Regions from separate parts of the Alteromonas sp. K632G genome, predicted to be linked through region 1. Evidence: predicted binding sites of a transcription regulator. Region 1 holds the regulator's gene; each other region holds the start of a gene.
What was found. Region 1 encodes sigma-54, which starts transcription at its own class of promoters, with help from an activator protein. Its sites were predicted from a motif close to GTTGGCACGNNNNTNGNNT; they were not measured.

Region 2: the regulator sigma-54 is predicted to act here: its motif matches at 1,396-1,414, upstream of flgB (flagellar basal body rod protein FlgB).
Region 3: the regulator sigma-54 is predicted to act here: its motif matches at 1,644-1,662, upstream of flhA (flagellar biosynthesis protein FlhA).
Region 4: the regulator sigma-54 is predicted to act here: its motif matches at 1,685-1,703, upstream of J5X92_RS07740 (CmpA/NrtA family ABC transporter substrate-binding protein).

The regions. Positions count from the first base shown of each region.
Region 1 covers NZ_JAGGDM010000021.1:4,921-8,087, forward strand. The annotation lists gene ptsN (PTS IIA-like nitrogen regulatory protein PtsN) at 1-160, opposite strand, end outside; gene hpf (ribosome hibernation promoting factor) at 169-456, opposite strand; gene J5X92_RS17835 (RNA polymerase factor sigma-54) at 486-1,970, opposite strand; gene lptB (LPS export ABC transporter ATP-binding protein) at 2,046-2,771, opposite strand; gene lptA (lipopolysaccharide transport periplasmic protein LptA) at 2,774-3,167, opposite strand, start outside.
Region 2 covers NZ_JAGGDM010000001.1:152,960-156,126, reverse strand. The annotation lists gene flgD (flagellar hook assembly protein FlgD) at 1-429, opposite strand, end outside; gene flgC (flagellar basal body rod protein FlgC) at 461-883, opposite strand; gene flgB (flagellar basal body rod protein FlgB) at 886-1,317, opposite strand; gene J5X92_RS00615 (protein-glutamate O-methyltransferase CheR) at 1,496-2,326, opposite strand; gene J5X92_RS00610 (chemotaxis protein CheV) at 2,341-3,167, opposite strand, start outside.
Region 3 covers NZ_JAGGDM010000001.1:218,325-221,491, reverse strand. The annotation lists gene flhA (flagellar biosynthesis protein FlhA) at 1-1,588, opposite strand, end outside; gene flhB (flagellar biosynthesis protein FlhB) at 1,799-2,929, opposite strand; gene fliR (flagellar biosynthetic protein FliR) at 2,948-3,167, opposite strand, start outside.
Region 4 covers NZ_JAGGDM010000006.1:110,011-113,177, reverse strand. The annotation lists gene J5X92_RS07745 (ABC transporter permease) at 1-35, opposite strand, end outside; gene J5X92_RS07740 (CmpA/NrtA family ABC transporter substrate-binding protein) at 72-1,487, opposite strand; gene J5X92_RS07735 (PAS domain-containing methyl-accepting chemotaxis protein) at 1,901-3,167, opposite strand, start outside.

The DNA.
Region 1 (3,167 bases):
TTCGTTCACGGGTTAGTAGACTATTTAATACACTAGCCTGATCGATGTCGGGATTATTTTTAGCAGCAATGTCGCTAATAATCTCTAGAATACGTTTTTTACTGTTACATTGAACCGCACACTCGGTGCGGTCCAAACTTACTATGGCTTGAATTTCCATACTAATATTTAGTGCTTTTTCAGCTTTTCCTTATGCTTGATAACTTGCCTGTCGAGTTTGTCGATCATGCTGTCTATCGCCGCATACATGTCTGTATTATGAGATGAAGCAAACACTTCTGCGCCGCTAAGGTGCATGGTGGCTTCGGCTTTTTGATTGAGTTTTTCGACGTTCAGGATGACATGCACATTAGATATGTGATCAAAGTGACGCTCTAGTTTGCTGAACTTAGTATCGACATAGCTACGCAAAGAATCAGTAATTTCGACATGATGACCGGTAAGGTTGATTTGCATATTTCGTCTTCCTTAAATTATCAAGGCCTTTAAATAAGGCTTTTGCGTTGGTTTGACGGCGGAATCGATAACGATTCCCGGTATTTTGCTATTGTTCGCCGGGCTACTTTAATGCCTTGTTCGGCCAACAATTGAGCAATCTTGCTATCGCTTAATGGCTTGCTGGGCGTTTCCGCTGCCACAAGCTTTTTAATTAGTGCGCGAATAGCGGTAGATGAACACTCACCACCAGATTCCGTTGCTACATGGCTAGAGAAGAAATATTTCAACTCGAAAATGCCACGAGGGGTATGCATATACTTTTGCGTGGTGACTCGTGAAATGGTGGATTCATGCATATCTACCATTTCTGCGACATCATTTAGCACCATTGGTTTCATCATTTCTGGGCCGTGCTCGAAAAAGCCCATTTGTTGCTGCACAATACAGTTTGCTACTTTCATCAAGGTGTCGTTTCTTGACTCAAGGCTTTTTATAAACCACTTGGCTTCTTGCATATGCGAGCGAATAAATTGCGAATCGCTGCTGTTTTTAGAGCGTCGGCTCATGGCAGCGTATTGTTGATTTACGCTTAATTTTGGCAAGCTGTCGGGATTAAGTTCTACTACCCAACGGCCATTCTTTTTGTTTACCGAAACATCAGGAATAACGTATTCGGGTTCTTTAGTAATTAATGCACTGCCAGGACGAGGATTCAACGTTTGCAATAAGCGCATGGCTTCGCGAAGTTGATCTTCTTTCAAACGACTCTTGCGCATTAACGTACGGTAATCTTTGCTGCTCAGCAGGTCTGAGTACTCATTAATAAGCTGTCTGGCTTCGGTAAGCCATGGCGTATCGTCTGAGAACTGGCGAAGCTGCACGAGCAAACATTCTTGCGGTGTACGTGAACCTGAACCAATAGGGTCGAACATTTGAATACGTTTTAGTACACATTCAACTTCGTCCATTTCTACCAACTCTTCAACATCGTCAGAGTTTACCGATTCTAAAATCTGTTCAATGGGTACGTTAAGGTAACCAGATTCATCAATTGAGTCGATAATGGCGGTAGCAATGGCGCGGTCTGTATCTGAAAACGGGGTTAAGCGCATCTGCCAAAGCAAATGGTCTTGAATATTGTCGGTGGTTTCACCCTGAAACAATTGGTCGTCATCATTATTCGATGGGCCAGGAGCGGGGGCAGAAGAGGCCGAGTAATACTCATCCCATGTGCTGTCGATTGGCAACTCGTCGGGAAGATCGTTCTTTTCAAGCGCGTCACCAGCTTCTAATGAATCGCTAGAAGCAGTAGGAGCAGCTTCTACAGAAGGGTCGTCGCCGTCCATGTTGTTTTTCTCAACAGGGTGGTCATCACCGCCTTCTTCAACTTCTAAAAGAGGGTTTGAGTCAAGTGCTTCCTGAATCTCTTGTTGCAGGTCGAGCGTAGACAACTGCAGCAGCTTGATTGCCTGCTGCAACTGCGGTGTCATGGTAAGTTGTTGACTGAACTTTAGCTGTAAAGATGGTTTCATCTACGTCTTATTTTTAAACTCTTGTTGTGAATATACCCGTGCTTAAAACTGAAAATGACAATTCGGTTACAGTAACTATAGCCTGAATTGTTCTCCTAGGTATACATCCCTTACTTTCTGATTACTTAAAACTTGTTCTGCCGTCCCTTGCGCGATGAGTTCGCCTTGGCTCACAATATACGCTTTCTCACACACATCCAGTGTTTCTCTTACGTTGTGATCGGTGATGAGGATTCCAATTCCTCTGTCACGAAGATGTTGAATGATCTTCTTTATATCATTAACCGATATAGGATCAACACCAGCAAATGGCTCATCAAGCAAAATAAATTGCGGATCGGCTGCTAATGCTCGTGCGATTTCTACTCGGCGGCGTTCACCACCGGATAAACTCATACCCGTACTATTACGTATATGGTTGATATTAAATTCATCAAGTAGCGCATCGGCTTCTTGTTCTTGTTCTGATGAACTTAACCCTTTACGGGTTTGCAAGATAGCCATGATGTTCTCAAACACCGTCAATTTTCTAAAAATAGAGGCTTCTTGCGGCAAATACCCAATACCGCGGCGAGCACGTTCGTGCATGGGCTCGTGGGTTAATTCGCTGTCATCAATACTGATTTTGCCCTTATCTAGAGGAACTAAGCCAACAATCATGTAGAAGGTAGTCGTTTTACCGGCACCATTCGGGCCGAGTAATCCAACGATTTGCCCCGTCGATACTGATAAGCTTACATCGCGAACCACTTGACGTGCTTTATACGCCTTTGCAAGGCTCTGTGCGCTCAACGTTGCCATGATTAATTGTCGTCCGCCTTATCGTCTTCGTTATTCGATGACGCTTTACGTATTGCCTCAGGGGTAAATACGGTAGTGACTCTGCCACCTTCGCCGTCTTCGCCGCCTGTTGCAAGTAATTGTTCAGTGACCATGTCGAAGGTAATCTTATCACCTTGTACTTTACTGGTGTCTTGCTGTAGCTCAGCATTTCCTTGTAAAGAAATAGTTCGATTTACTACTTCATAGCGAATTTCGTTGGCCTTCGCTGTGACAGGAGCACCGTCTTCAAGTTTTTGCGAATAGCTGGCTGGTTTGCCGCGAGCCACGAATATCTCTCGTCCATCACCTTCGCTGGCAATCACTTCAACTTCATCGGCATTTATCACCAAAGAACCTTGAGTAATCCGTACATCA
Region 2 (3,167 bases), on a different contig from region 1:
CTTAATTACTTCACCGTATTGATTTTCAACGGTGATCGTCATGTTTTGTACACTCTGCTCATTAACCACAACACCCGATACCCCAGCAGCGTCGCTAGACATATGCCCTACGTTGCCCTGCACTAACACGTTCTGGCCTATTAAGCTGGATGCTTGCAATGCCTGGTTAGATGTCATCGAGGCGGCGAATGACTCGAACTTATCATTCAACTGAGAAATACCGTCAGCCATAGTGAATGATGTCATTTGCGCTACCATCTGATCGTTATCTACGGGTTTAGTAGGATCCTGATTCGCTAATTGCTCGGTTAACATGGCAAAAAAGTCTTCTTGCGAAAGCTGTTGCTCTGTTCCATCGACAACCGGAACCGTCTCTTCTTGCCAGTAGAGTTCGTTGTTCAGGCCAGTGGTGTTGTTAATTGTGGTCACAGTATTTTCCTCACATTACCTATGCGGCAACTTATTGCCCTTGTCCTAGCTGCAGTACCCGACGGAATATCCGTTTGGTGGTATCAGCAACCTGAACGTTGGTTTCATAGGCTTTTGACGCCGACATCATATTTGCCATTTCTTCAACGATGTTTACGTTCGGCTTATAGATATAACCCTCTTCGTCAGCCATTGGGTTATGCGGAGCATACTCAACTTGCAATGGCGCATCGCTTTCTACAATTCCCTTAACTTCAACACCCACACCCTTGCTTTGATCGCCCATGGCTCGCTGTAACTCAGCGGCAAACACAGGTTGTCTTGCACGGTAGGTTTCGTCATAACTACTGCTTACCGAGTTCGCGTTAGCAATGTTACTAGCGGTGGTGTTTAAACGAACATTTTCAGCTTCCATACCGGTACTGGAAATTGACATCACATTAAATAAGCTCATGATTACTGGCCTCCAGAACTAAGGGCTTTTTTCATACCTTTAACTTTACCGTTAATAAACTCAAGTGTGGCTTGATAGCGTAAACCGTTATCTAAAAAGCGGTTACGTTCTGCCTGTACTTCCACCGTATTGCCGTCTCCGGTATCCGGTTGAGTGGGTATGCGGTATTGCATTTCAAAATTTGATGCTACCGACGATATATCGCCACCTATGTGTTTATCGTGTGTTCTCGCTAAACTGCCACCACCCAATTTATGCTGCCCTTCCTGGGCGCTCATGGCTGACTCCATCGCTTTATTAAAGTCGATGTCTTTAGCTTTATAACCAGGGGTATTGGCGTTCGCTAGGTTTCCAGAAATGACTTCCATTCTGTCGGTGCGTATTGCTAACGCCGACTGATGAAACCCGACTAACTTGTCGAGATTAATGGCCATATTGAAAACTCCTAGCTGCGAAATTCCGAAAATACGTCATGAATTAAGAATGACGAATTAACTATTATAGAATTTTACTAGCAAGGCAGATGCCAACCTGAAGATTGGCACTGTATAAAAAAGAGGAAAGAAACGGAGAAAATATAAACTATTATATTAAATTCAGTATGTTATATGTTTATTTCTTTTGGTAGTACAAGCCAGGATTACATTTTATCATGGCATATGTATCGCTTGCCGCACTGATAGATTCAGACGCGCCAAGGAAAAGGACACCGGCAGGTTGCAGCTGTCCGGCAATTTGTTGCAGTATCTTTTGTTTCACATCTGCCGAAAAATAAATCAGCACATTGCGGCAAAAAACGATGTCAAAGCGGCCAAGTGCTGCATAGGAGGTTAACAAATTCAAACTTCTGAATGAAACCATGTTGCGCACTTCTGGCTTAACCTGCATTTGGCCACTTTCATGAGGCTGGAAAAACATAGCTCTACGTTGTGGCGATAGCCCTCTCGCCAGCGAAAGTTCATCATATAGCCCTTGGCTACACTTATTTAGCATTTCAGAAGAAAGGTCAGTGGCTATAATTTCAACCCCTTGCCTAAGCAATCCAGGTCGCTGTTTTTGAAACTCTAGAATGGACATAGCAATAGAGTAAGGCTCTTGTCCAGACGAACAAGCTGCACTCCAAATTCTAAGTTTTTGATTTTTTGTTGCGAGTTGAGGAAGTAAATCGCGTTGTAGCAACTCAAATGGATAAGTATCTCTAAACCACAATGTTTCATTTGTGGTCATCGCATCGATGACACTTTGTAAAAGGTTACGATCGTAACCCTTTACAACCACATCAATAAGCGCATCAGTATTGTCATAGTCATGCTTATATAACAAAGACGCAAGCCTGCTTCTTACAAGGTATTGCTTGTTTTCCCCGAGTACTATTCCACATTGTTTCTCGAGGAAGTGCCGAAACTTTTCATAGCTTGCCGGCGACACATTTTTATTATCCAACCCCTACCGCTCCGTTATTCACAATCCGTCATTAACCACTTCTGAACTGCTGTTGCTAGTTCATCGGGGTGAAATTTCGCAATAAAGTCATCCGCTCCCACTTTCTGAACCATGGCTTGATTGAATACGCCACTTAAAGAAGTGTGAAGTACAACATGAAGCTTCTGAAGTTCTGGTGTATTTTTGATTTCCGCCGTAAGGGTGTAACCGTCCATCTCTGGCATTTCTATGTCAGAGACTAGCACCCCAATTCGCTTGGTAATATCACCATATTCTTCAGCGATTTCCTTCAAGCGGTTTAACGCTTCTAAACCATTCTTTGCTAGCTCGATTTCTAACCCGAGTGAGGTTAGCGCTTTTTTAACTTGGTTTCTTGCCACGGCCGAATCGTCAGCAATGAAGATAATTTTGTCTTCTTTACCTTCCGTAGAAAGCCCTTCAGCAACATCGGCGCTTACTTCTGCATTAAGCGGTGAAATTTCATTGAGGATTTTTTCTACGTCGAGAATTTCAATTAATTCGTTTTCTACTTCAGTAACAGCGGTTAAATAACTCGCTCGGCCTGTCCCTTGAGGGGGCGGCATGATGGCATCCCAGTTGGTATTAATGATGCGCTCAACAGCGCCCACTAAAAACCCTTGAACAGAACGGTTGTATTCAGCAATAACGATAAACGCGTTTGATAAGTCTTCAATACGCTTGCCACCTGTTGCCATGCTTAAATCAATGACAGAAATAGTTTGCCCACGAATATGTGCTACTCCGCGAACTAACGAGTTCAACTTTGGCATTGAAGTCAGTGGTGGACACTGAAGCACTTCACGTACTTTAAACACGTTTA
Region 3 (3,167 bases), on a different contig from region 1:
CTTCAACTAGTTTAGGATGCTGCTTAGCTAGCATATCTAGAAGCTGCTGCGCTTCTTCATGTCCAAGTAGTTGGTAGGCGTTGTTAGTCAGCAATTGACTTAAATGAGTAGCAACCACAGTAGCAGCATCAACCACGGTATAACCCAGTGTTTGCGCATGCTCACGCTTATTCGGTTTTATCCATACCGCATCTAAGCCAAAGGCAGGGTCTTTGGTTGCACGGCCTTCCAGCTTGCCAAATACTTGACCCGGATTAATCGCAAGTTCTTCATCGTGACTTATTTGCGCATCGCCAATAGTTACGCCCAACATCGCAATGGTGTATAAATTAGGTTCTAAATCTAAATTATCGCGAATGTGCACCGGTGGAATAAGAAAGCCTAACTCTTGAGATAACTTCTTACGCACCCCTTTGATACGAGTGAGCAGTTCTCCGCCCTGAGACTTATCTACTAAGGGGATTAATCGGTACCCGACTTCTAAACCGATGGTATCTACGTGCTGCACATCATCCCACCCAAGCTCTTTTATTTCGGGCGCAACAGTGTCATCTTTCACGATATTCGCTGGGGTTTTAGGTTTTTCTGCCTCGCGTTTAGCCGCAACACCCTGCCAATAAGCGTAACCAGCGATAAGCACTGAAAACCCAATAAAGGCCAAATGAGGCATACCAGGAATAATCCCCATGACAAATAAAACACCAGAGGCAATATAAAGGGCTTGGCTGTTACCTAATTGACTACGTATTTCTTTGCCCATTTCTTGGGTTTCGTTTTCACGAGTAACAATAATAGCGGTAGCCACAGACAGTAACAGTGAGGGTATTTGCGCCACCAAACCGTCACCAATGGTTAAAATGGTGTATACCTCGATGGCGTTACCAAAACTTAATCCGTGTTGAATCATGCCAATAAAAAGGCCACCCACAATATTGATAAGCATGATAAAGAGTCCGGCGACCGCATCACCTTTCACAAATTTTGACGCACCGTCCATTGAGCCATAAAAGTCTGCTTCGGCGGTTATTTCTTCTCGGCGAGCACGCGCCTGATCTTGGTCGATATAACCCGCATTCAAATCGGCATCAATAGCCATTTGCTTACCTGGCATGGCATCAAGCGTAAAGCGGGCACTTACTTCTGAAATACGCCCAGCACCGGCGGTGACTACTTTAAAGTTGATAATAAGCAAGATAGCAAAGACCACCACACCCACTGCATAGTTGCCGCCAATAACCACCGCACCAAATGCTTCGATAACCTTACCAGCCGCATCGCCCCCCTCATGCCCATAAAGCAATACCACACGGGTAGAGGCCACGTTTAGCGCTAAGCGCAAAACAGTAGCGATAAGTAATACTAGGGGAAAAATACCGAAATCAACTGGCTTTTGCGTTAATACTGCCACCAAAATAATGACTAAAGACAGGGCTATATTAAAGCTGAACAATACGTCGAGCAGAAATGGCGGCATGGGAAGAATAACCATGCCCATAATGGCAAGAAGAACAATGGGAGCGCCTAAGCCACTGGTAATGTTCTGCAGCTGACTTTTATCGAATCGCTGAAGGTAACCGGATAACTGCATTACAGGGAGTCTCTCTATCGGAAAATTGACGCTTAACGCTATCTTTCAATGAGTATTACAACTACCGTGCCAGCTTTATACAAAACCGATTAAACGTAAGTAGGAGGGGCGCAATTTACAGAATTACAATTAAGAGGGGCTCACTTTGAGCCCTGGCCTTAGCGATATCTTAGCCGTAATTTAGCGCTAATTTAGGCCAAAAGCAGCGCTCTAACGGCGTAGCTCTGGTGGTATGGGTAAATCACGTTTAAGCGGTTTGGGTCGTTTCCCTTTACCCGCTCTGTGTGCTTTTAACTGATAAACGTGGGCTAATACTTGCGCTACCGCCATAAACAAGGCATTAGGCACTTCACCGTCAATCTCAGTTGAGTAGTAAACGGCTCGGGCTAACATGGGCGATGGAATAAGCGGTACATCGTTAGCAGTGGCTATTTTACGAATATGCATGGCTAATTCATCGGTGCCTTTTGCCACAACGACTGGGGCACGATTACCACTGTCATCATATTTTATTGCTACAGAGTAATGAGTTGGGTTGGTTACCACCACATCGGCCTGAGGAACTTCTTGCATCATTCGTTTAGTGGCAGCTTGATACTGCAAGCGACGGATGCGCCCTTTTACCAAAGGATCACCTTCAGAGTTTTTACGCTCGTCTTTCACCTCTTGCTTAGTCATCTTAATTTCTTTGTTGTGCTTATAAATTTGATAAGGCACATCAATAAGCGCAATAGGTATCATGCCGCAAACCAACATGATAAAAGCCCATTTCAGCATATCTAACGCGTGAAAAATATTACCCGGGTACAGCTCTAAATCAAGGTGCAGCCCTTCGTCTTCAAAAAACAGCAGTGCACCTAATGCCATCCCAACGATGACAACCACTTTGGCGATAGATTTAATTAATTCTACCAAGCCATTCATGCCAAACATACGCTTAAATCCACTAAGCGGACTCATTTTAGAGCCTTTAAATTTGGCACCTTCCCAGGTGAAGTTGTAGCCGCCTAACGCAATAGAGCCATATATTCCGGCTAACATGGCCACCGTCATATAAAGCAATACAGGTACACTGACTGTCGAAATTGCTTCACCCCATGCACCAAACATATGGGTGGTATCGTAGGTTTCATCTCGAGACAGAACAAACATGCGCTGCGTCAGCTTAAATACCGACTCGGCAATCCAGCCTCCAACGAACAAAAACATAAAGGCACTGACCACTAACACTAAGGTTGTGGATAGCTCTCGGGATCGGGCTATCTGCCCTTTTTTTCGGGTGTCTTCGAGTTTTTTCCCCGTGGGGTCTTCTGTTTTTTCGCTAGAATCTGAATCAGCCATGTATCACCTGACTTATTTTCATGGGCAAATCCTAAGAAGTTGACACATAAACTGCTCTGCCCGCAGCCACTGCGTTTCAAAATGCGCAGTAAAGTTATCTAGGGTTATCCAAATGATGAGCAACCCCATCACCTGGGCAATAGAAAAGCCGATACTGAAAATATTAAGCTGAGGTGCCGCTTTGGTCATTACGCCAAACGCTAAATTTACAATGAGAAGGGACACAATGGGCGCCAAT
Region 4 (3,167 bases), on a different contig from region 1:
GGCGAAAAGCTTAATATATTTGCCATCTTACTCATGTTGTTCTCCGCTATTTGTGTATGACAGTGAAACTGTTAAAGAACAGTTTCACCCTTTAGCCCAATGCCAAACTGTTCAAGGTAAGCATTTGGCTTGCTACCGTCGTAGGTAACACCGTCGATAAATTCAGATTGAGGTGGTTTGAAGCCAGTTTCAGTAGCAAATGTTGGGAAGTCCGTCGCTTTTGCTTTTCCTTCGGCAATAAGCGCTTTTGCTGCCATCGCGTAAACCTCAGGCTTATACACTTTACGTGCAGTTTCTTTATACCAATCGTCTGATTTAGGCTCTGAAATTTGTCCCCAGCGGCGCATTTGCGTTAAATACCAAATCGCATCACTGTAAAAGGGATAAGTGGCGTTGTAGCGGAAGAATACGTTGAAGTCTGGTACTTCACGCTTATCGCCTTTTTCATATTCGAAGGTGCCTGTCATGCTGTTAGCCAATACATCTTCATCAGCGCCAACATAGTTACTTTTCGCTAAGATTTTTACTGCTTCTGGTCGGTTAGCGTTGTCATTTTCATCTAACCACATCGCGGCACGAATTAACGCTTTAACCACACGAATGTGAGTATTCGGGTACTTATCGGCCCACGCTTGGCTTACACCAAATACTTTCTCTGGGTTGTTTTTCCAAATTTCGTAATCGGTAATAACCGGCACACCAATGCCTTTAAATACTGCCTGCTGGTTCCAAGGTTCGCCTACGCAATACCCATAGATAGTGCCGGCTTCCATCGTAGCTGGCATTTGAGGGGGAGGGGTAACTGATAGCAAAGCTTCAGCATCAATTTGCCCAGCATTGTCACCTTTGTGTGGTGCATAATAGCCTGGGTGAATACCACCGGCAGCAAGCCAGTATCGAAGCTCGTAGTTATGCGTCGATACAGGAAAAACCATACCCATGTTAAACGGCTTACCCGCATCACGGTATTCTTCAACCACTGGCTTTAAATAATCAGCTTTAATAGGGTGAACAGGTTTGCCGTCTTCTACCGGAATATGGGCTTTCATTTTTTCCCATATTTCGTTTGAAACAGTAATGCCATTACCATTTAGATCCATACTGAACGCCGTCACTACATGCGCTTCGGTACCAAAACCAATGGTTGCGCCAAGAGGTTGCCCTGCTAGCATGTGGGCGCCATCAAGTTGGCCGTCAATGGTTCTATCAAGCAATACTTTCCAGTTTGCTTGGGCTTCTAAGGTGACATATAAACCTTCATCTTCAAAAAAGCCTTTTTCATAAGCAATGGCCAATGGCGCCATATCAGTCAATTTGATAAAACCAAATTTTAATTCTTCTTTTTCTGGCCAACCCACTTTTTCATCGCTTTGTGCGGTAGCAAGTGGCGCGCCTAAGGTAAAAGAGAGGGCTATCGCAGCGGTTAAGCCTGCTGTCATTTTTTTCTTTATTTGTTTGAGCATTGAAACGTTTTTAAACTTGGTCATTTATGTTTCCTTTAGCCAAAAAAAAACCCACCAGCGAAGACGAATAAACGTCGCGCTTGGTGGGCTTCGATGCCGAGCCTGTAATCATTAGTTAATGAGGTACAGGCGAACTTATTGTTTGGGTGTTAGATGTTGCTACCAGTACTTAATGTACTTTTTTATTTTGGTATCGCTTAATAGTATAACTGCCATTAATAAAGCAGAGTTCGTGCCAAAACCCTAACACACTGAAATAATAGGATTTAGCAAAAATACAAATGGTAATCATTCTTTTGCCTGAACAATAACAGTGCGTTTATTGCACTAGAAGTGTTCGATGCACGGCATAGGGGTGGTTGATGCACAGCGGGGAGGGGAATAGAAACACGGGGGAGACACCACACTCCCCTCAGTGCTTAATTTATCGTTTCAGGCTATAGCCTCTGGGTGAATTGACCAATGGCGTTTACGACTTCTGAGGAGCCATTTTGAATTTCGTTCATGACTTTGCCCGACTCAGTCGAGTACTCAAGCGCTTCTCTCGCTTTTTCCTGTCCCGCTTCAATGAGTTGCACCGCATTTTCGGTAAGCTTTCTGTTTTCATTTACCACACTGACAATTTCTTCAGTGGCAGTACTGGTTCTTGACGCAAGTTGGCGCACTTCATCAGCAACAACGGCAAAGCCTCTTCCTTGGTCGCCCGCTCTGGCGGCTTCAATTGCCGCATTAAGCGCCAGTAAATTGGTTTGATCGGCAATACCACTGATGCTTTTAACTAAATCAGCCACTTTTTGCGACTGTTCATCGAGTTCGCGAATCCCCTCGCTAGCTGTCCCCATTTGCGAAGTGAGCTCCCCCATAATTCGCACCATACTACCCACTACCTCTTTACCTTTTTGAGCTTGTTCTCCCGTACCTTCCGATATATTGAAAGCAACATTAGCGGCCTCAGATATAGCAAATTCTCTTTGCATTTGTTCTGTGATCGCCGTAGCAAATTTAACAACCTTATAAAGCACGCCTTGATCGTTCCTAATAGGGTTGTAGGAGGCTTCCAACCATACATCATTGCCTCGACTATCTACCCGCTTAAAACGGTCTGAAAACATTTTTCCTTGCGATAGGTCACTCCAAAATTGACGATATTCTGGTGTGTCAACTTCATCCGCTGGGCAAAATATTTTGTGATGCTTTCCAAGAATTTGCTCTAATGAGTAGCCCATCGTCGATAAAAAATTATCGTTAGCTTTAAGAATTTTGCCTGTCAGGTCAAACTCAATTACCGCGGTGGAACGGTTTAATGCATCTAGCATATCGTTCATTTCACGACTTTTATTGATATTTTTGGTTTGCTCTGCCATGTACAGCGCGATACGCTCTACACCACCGGATTCGTTAGTAATTGGCTGCAATATACCTCTAAACCAGCGGTCTTCACCGTTAGCATTAGCAAGATTTATCGCACCGTGCCAATGCTGTGCTTGCTTAATCGCCGCAATAAACTCTTTCGTGGCGGGCTGCCCCATCACTCCCTGAGGAATGAGGCTATCCATGGTTTTTCCATCGAGCGCATTAGATGAAAAATCTATTGCCTCTGAAAAGCTGTCGTTCACTTTACTGATTTTGCCGTTTCTATCCAATTCGACATAAAGCATTTCAGCCCTAAGTTCACTTTCCACCGTATGAAATGATTCAACATCT